DNA from 2 places in the Bacillus safensis genome. Region 2 is predicted to be linked to the other one. Evidence: predicted binding sites of a transcription regulator. Region 2 holds the regulator's gene; the other holds the start of a gene.
The links. Region 2 encodes NrdR, which represses ribonucleotide reductase genes. Its sites were predicted from a motif close to AACACNATATATNGTGTT; they were not measured.

Region 1: nrdI (class Ib ribonucleoside-diphosphate reductase assembly flavoprotein NrdI) is a predicted target of NrdR. The motif match lies at 1,727-1,744, and genes of this name have one in related genera.

What each region holds. Positions count from the first base shown of each region.
Region 1 covers NZ_CP154909.1:1,674,550-1,677,963, forward strand. The annotation lists gene miaA (tRNA (adenosine(37)-N6)-dimethylallyltransferase MiaA) at 1-500, shown strand, start outside; gene hfq (RNA chaperone Hfq) at 526-747, shown strand; gene AAYR28_RS08490 (YmzC family protein) at 910-1,230, shown strand; gene AAYR28_RS08495 (hypothetical protein) at 1,310-1,522, shown strand; gene nrdI (class Ib ribonucleoside-diphosphate reductase assembly flavoprotein NrdI) at 1,788-2,180, shown strand; gene nrdE (class 1b ribonucleoside-diphosphate reductase subunit alpha) at 2,140-3,414, shown strand, end outside.
Region 2 covers NZ_CP154909.1:2,546,227-2,549,640, forward strand. The annotation lists gene AAYR28_RS13070 (replication initiation and membrane attachment family protein) at 1-1,014, opposite strand, end outside; gene nrdR (transcriptional regulator NrdR) at 1,116-1,574, opposite strand; gene AAYR28_RS13080 (hypothetical protein) at 1,579-1,965, opposite strand; gene speD (adenosylmethionine decarboxylase) at 2,149-2,529, opposite strand; gene AAYR28_RS13090 (glyceraldehyde-3-phosphate dehydrogenase) at 2,765-3,414, opposite strand, start outside.

The DNA.
Region 1 (3,414 bases), 870 kb from region 2:
CGGCAAACGCTATTCATCCAAATAACGTCCGCCGCGTGATCCGGGCGCTGGAAGTGATTCATACAACAGGTCAGAAAATGTCGGAGATGCAAAACGGGCATCAAGAAGTTCCTCTTTATGATACAGCCTTCATTGGGCTGAAAATGGATCGAGAGGTTTTGTACGAGCGCATTCATCAAAGAATTGATATGATGATAGATGAGGGCTTGATTGAAGAAGTGAGAGCACTTTATCAATCTGGCTTGAAGGATTGTCAGTCTGTTCAAGCCATTGGTTATAAAGAGCTGTATGCCTATTTTCAAGGTGACTGCTCACTTGATGAAGCCATCGGGCAATTAAAGCAAAATTCCCGTAGATATGCGAAGCGTCAGTTCACGTGGTTCCGTAATAAAATGGCGGTCACTTGGTTTGATATGACACCGCCTTGCCACTTTTCAGACAAAAAAGAGGAAATTTTCGCATATATAGCAGGAAAGCTTGGACTTAAAGCGAAACTGTAGTTATCAGAATCAAGGAGGACGAAACATGAAACCGATTAATATTCAGGAGCAGTTTTTGAATCAGATCCGCAAAGACAATACATTTGTCACAGTATTCTTGCTGAATGGCTTTCAGCTTCGCGGTCAAGTGAAAGGGTTTGACAATTTCACGGTGCTGCTTGAAACAGAAGGGAAGCAGCAGCTTATTTATAAACACGCCATTTCTACATTTGCACCTCAAAAGAATGTAAATCTAGAATTAGAATAGGATATGTTGTATTTAAAATAGCCCCATGCCTCTGCGAATAAACCGGCCGGAACCCGCTACGTTTTTTGTCAGTGCAGAGGGGCTATTTTGTATGCAATGAAACTTTTCTGCCAATTTTCCGTATAATTCCTTATTGGATATTAGAAGGGTGAGGGGATTCATATGGAAAATGCAGAGCTTGAATTAAGAAGGATTAGAGTGATCCTCCTTTTGATTGGAATTGTTGTCTTGTTTGGATCGTGCGCTATCTCAAACATTGAAACGAGACAAGAAAGTTGGAATAACCATTCTCATGAAAATGCAGATGGAATTTTACCATCATCTGCTGCACTAAAAAATAATCATTTTGCTGTTGTGAAAGATGATCAAGTACATGTGTACCGGTTTGATGAAAAAGAAGGAGAGCTGACTCTCGTTACAACGAAATACATAGATGAATGGGACGACGAAGAATATGATGATGGCTCTGATGAAGAAGAGTAAGCACGTAAATTTACAAATGAATGTGAAGCCGCTACACTATAATCATGCATCAGACATCTAGACAGAAAAGGATGAGTTCATGACACATAAAATTAAAATTAATCATTGGGAACAAACTTGTGAAGACGATTCCTGTTTCGAATATGGAACGAGTGTTTCTGTAAATGGGAAAGAATTAGTGAGAGAAGCTTCAATCGTCTCTGCGCTTGAAGCGGTGCTAAAAGAATTAGGTGTTGAAGTAGAAATTACAGAAGTGTCAGAAGATTTACAGTGCGATGCCTACAAAAAATAAAACAAAAAGTCTAGTCTACTAAGCGATTTTTTTTCGTGTTATGATAGATTTCGGTTTCAGTTGAATAGGGAGTAGAGCAGTCTATTTTTAGATCCTGTTCTGCTCTATTTATTTGAACGTACGAGTTCGGCTATGAAGGTTCGGCCGGGTTGGTTGATTTTTTTCGTTTCGAACATCTATATGTTGTGTTTTGAAAAAACATAGTATACTATATATAGTGAATGGCGAAATGATCAACAATACTAAAAACTAGGTCGTGATGGAATTGATTCAAATCGTATTTGATTCAAAAACAGGAAATGTTCAACGCTTTTTGGACAAGACCCCTTTTACAGACAAACGAAAATTGACTGGAGAAGAGTTTTTGGATACGCCGTTTATTCTCGTCACCTTTACGACAGGATTTGGACAAGTCCCTAGTACCACTCAGTCTTTTTTAGAGAAAAATGCTCACCTTTTACTAGGTGTTGCGGTGAGTGGCAACAAAGTGTGGGGAGATAATTTTGCAAAAAGCGCCGATACGATTTCTAAACAATATCAAGTTCCTATTTTGCACACCTTTGAACTAAGCGGAACAAAAAGGGATGTTGAATTGTTTACACAGGAGGTAGAAAGAATTGTCACAAAATCAGGTTCCAAAGTGGATACAATTAAATAACGAGATTATGATTCAAAAAGAAGGAAAGTTTCAGTTCGATAAGGACAAAGAAGCTGTACATAGTTATTTCGTAGATTACATTAATCAAAACACGGTCTTTTTTCACAATCTAGAAGAGAAGATTGATTACTTAATAGAAAACGACTACTATGAGGAAGAATTCTTAAGACAATACAGCATGGCAGACATTAAAGAAGTCTTTGAAGCTGCATATGCCAAAAAGTTTAGATTCCCATCATTTATGAGTGCATTTAAGTTTTACAATGACTATGCACTGAAAACAAATGATAAAAAGAAAATCCTTGAACGCTATGAAGACCGCATTTCAGTTGTAGCACTTTTCTTTGCGGGTGGAGATAAAGAAAAAGCACTTGAGTTTGTAGAACTGATGATCAATCAAGAGTACCAGCCAAGTACACCAACCTTCTTGAACGCTGGACGTAAAAGACGCGGTGAGCTTGTGAGCTGCTTCTTGCTTGAAGTAAATGACTCACTAAACGATATTTCAAGAGCGATTGATATTTCCATGCAGCTGTCAAAATTAGGCGGCGGTGTCAGTTTGAACCTGTCAAAACTTCGTGCAAAAGGCGAAGCAATCAAAGATGTAGAAAACGCGACAAAAGGTGTCGTCGGCGTGATGAAGCTTCTTGATAATGCATTCAGATATGCAGATCAAATGGGGCAAAGACAAGGATCAGGCAGTGCCTACCTGAATATTTTCCACAGAGATATCAATGATTTCTTAGATACGAAAAAAATCTCTGCCGATGAAGATGTTCGCGTGAAAACTCTGTCTATTGGAGTCGTCATCCCGGATAAATTTATCGAGCTTGCTAGAGAAGATAAAACAGCTTACACTTTCTATCCGCATACAGTCTATAAAGAATATGGACAGCATCTTGATGAGATGGACATGGAAGAAATGTATGACGAGCTTGTAGAAAACCCGAAAGTCAAAAAAGAAAAAGTCAATCCGAGAAAGCTTCTTGAAAAATTGGCTGTTCTACGCTCAGAATCAGGCTATCCATATATCATGTTCCAAGATAATGTAAACAGAGAGCATGCCTTGAACCATATTTCACGAGTGAAATTCTCAAACCTTTGCTCAGAAGTTCTTCAGGCTTCAGAGGTTTCTTCTTACACGGACTATGATCAAGAAGATGAAATCGGTCTTGATATTTCTTGTAACCTTGGTTCATTAAATATCATGAATGTCATGAAAAACAAATCGATC
Region 2 (3,414 bases):
TAAGTCGGCATACGTTGGCTCAATACCATCTGCCATGTCTTTTAGCAGCTCTCTAGGCGAAATATGATCCAGTTTTTCAATCAATTTTGCATCTGGAGTATCAGCCGCCGGCGTCTTTGAAGCATCTTGGCGCAAGTGTCTTGGCTGTTTTTGATCAATCAGCTTTGGCTGTTCGCCTCTGTATTCAATTTGGTACCAGTCTCTTGCTGCTTTTCTCAGCTCTTCTGTTGAGATCATTTGATCCGAACCGCATGCACCTGCTACAATATTTTGCATTTGAAGCGGGGTGATGCCGTATACAACAGCTAACTTCTTAATTGTTTCTTTTACCTGCTTTGTCAAAGCCTTTCTTGGAATCATCATGTCAGACATACCTGCTAATAATAGATCGAAATCAAAGGATTCGTCTGAGAGCGGTGCCGGCTGACTCGATCCAACGGTCACATATTCATAGCCTTGATCAAGCGATGACGCCTGATGAATTTCTTCTGTCATCTTGCGCTCGCCTGGCTGCAATACGTGAAAGACTTCTTCAAACGACCGTGAAATGTTCTTTGCTTCTGCAGGAACACCTGGATAGGAGAAATAATCACGCAGCTGCATATATTTTGCTTTCTCAACCCGATGGTACAGCAGGACATTCAGCATACCATCTTGGAAAAACTCATCTGGTCTTAGCGGCGGTACAAGCTCATATGTAAACAGTCTGCCTTCTTCCGTTTCCTGTTCATATGTGCGGAGTAAGCCGATCGCTTCAAGCTTTAAACGTTCCTCAAAAATATCATTTAAATTCGTCTGCAGCATGACCATGAGCTGCCGATGAGGTGCAGGTTTCCCCCACATACGATTTTGTTCCAGCTCACCCCACAGCGTCATGTATAAGCTGAAAGCGGACATGCCAATAAGCGGCTGATATAAAAGAGTGATGAGCTGTCTATCGATGTCACCGAGCAATGAAGCGCTTTTGACGACATACGGATCGACGGCTAGCACTTCCTTCCAATGCTCTGTCATATGCTGATCCTCCCCATGAATTGCGATTGTTTCCATTGTACACTCTTTTTACGTTTTACGCTTTACGCAGGAAAAAGAGCATGAAGAATCTCCAGCTCTTTTTAGCGTTCTTTCTTTAATAGATCTTTTAATTCATCAATAAAAACATTGATGTCTTTAAACTGCCGATAAACCGAGGCAAACCTGACGTAAGACACTTCATCAATTTTCGCCAGCTCGTCCATGACCATTTCACCTACAAGCTCGCTTTTCACCTCTGACATGCCTTGATTGCGCAGTTCTTTTTCGATATTAAAGCAGACATCCTCCAGCTGCTTTAAAGCGACAGGACGCTTTTCACACGCTTTGATGAGTCCTCTCAGCATTTTTTCCCGGCTGAATTCTTCTCGAATCCCTTCTTTTTTCACCACAATCAGCGGTAATTCTTCTAATTTTTCAAACGTCGTAAAGCGATATTGGCAGCTTTCGCACTCTCTTCTACGACGGATGGATTTCCCTTCATCTACTGGTCTTGAATCAAGCACCCTTGTGCCAAGGTGCTGACATGTGGGACATTTCATTTCATCAGCTCCGATCTATTCTTGGAAGTTGTTTGTCTAGTTCATCATAAAGGGACAGAACGGTCTTTTGACTATAGCCGAAATCTGTTGGCAGGGCCGTTTCTGTTGTCACATTAAAATCGACAGCTGTTTCAAAAGGACGAATTGAAATGACAGTCGCCACGAGAAAGGCTTTTTTCGGCAATCGTATGTTTGCGCTGATTTCACCTCGTTCTGCTGAAACAGATGTCACTTGATAAGAATCGCTTCGGGAAAGAATGGTTTCCACCGCTTGAAAAACTTGTGCATTCGTCGATTTGTAGTAATGGCTTTTCAGTTCTGACACTGGATGCTCGTCAGATGTTTCTGTATGGTTTGACATGAATCGCTTAAACTTTTGTCTTAAAGTCATACACGTATCCCCTTTGCCATAATGCCTCTTTCTTTATTTTATAAAAAAAACCTTTGTTTTCCTAGAACAAAAGTATAGACAAGCTGGGGAATGTTGGATTTTTTATCAAAAAAATATAAAAAGGAGCATAACACAAAGGCATTCAATGCTTTTGGCCAGCTCCCATTGCAATCTTTTTTATGTTTACAGTGCTTTGGCTTGTGCCTGTTTTACTTGTACAGGTCCCATGCCTCGAGGAATTTCGATGTTTTCTCTTGTTTCAGCACCTAATTCATCTCCGATATGATCTGCTGCAATATTCGGATCTAGGTCACCGCAAGTATAAACATCTATGCTCGCATAACCATGTTCAGGAAAGCTGTGAATTGTCAGATGAGATTCAGAAATAATGACAACTCCACTTACTCCTTGAGGTGCAAATTTGTGAAAAGCAACCTCTCTTACCTCAGCTCCTGATTTCAAAGCTGCATTTACAAACGTTTTTTCAATAAAATCCATGTCGTTCAGTTTATCACAGTCGCATCCCCATAGCTCGGAGATAACGTGACGTCCGATTGTTTCCATCATGGACCCCCCTTTAAACAAGAATGAAAGAGTGAAGTTCTAAGCAGCCGGACCGGACATATACCACGGGGGAAAGTTAGTCCTAAGAGGTCCTAACCCTTTAAGTATACCCGAATGAGTCTGCGAACAAGAAGTTCACGAAAAATAGTATACTTTGTTTAGACCCATTTTGCAAGCTGTGTTTTTAGTGGGATTTTCTCTCATTTCTTGAAAAGGGACGATCGTCTTCTTCATTTCAAACAGCAGACAGCTCTTTCATCTGTGCGCCGACAAACTTTACAAGGTCAACCACTCGGCATGAATAACCCCATTCATTGTCATACCATGCAAGAACTTTCACTTTTCTCCCTTCCATTACCATCGTTGTCAGTCCATCAACGACTGCTGAATAAGGATTTGTGTTAAAGTCCGTAGAGACAAGCGGCTCATCTGTGTAATCTAAAATACCGGCAAGAGATGTTTTAGATGCATTCGAGAAGGCTGCATTGACTTCTTCTGCTGTGACATCTTTTTTCAAGTCAACGACAAGATCAACCATCGACACATTGGAAACTGGTACGCGGAGTGCAAGTCCGTGTAATTTCCCTTTCATGTGCGGAAGCACTAAAGAAAGCGCTTTAGCGGCACCCGTCGTAGTTGGAATAATGGACTGAGCACATGCTCTTGCCCGGCGCAGATCCTTATGCGGGTTATCGATATTTTTTTGATCATTTGTATAAGCATGAACCGTTGTCATTAAACCATTGTCGATGCCAAATTCATCATCTAACAGTTTCACAACTGGTGCTAAACAGTTTGTTGTACAAGATGCGTTTGAAATAATGACGTGCTTTTCAGGATCAAGATCATCCTCATTGACACCCATCACAATCGTAATGTCTTCAT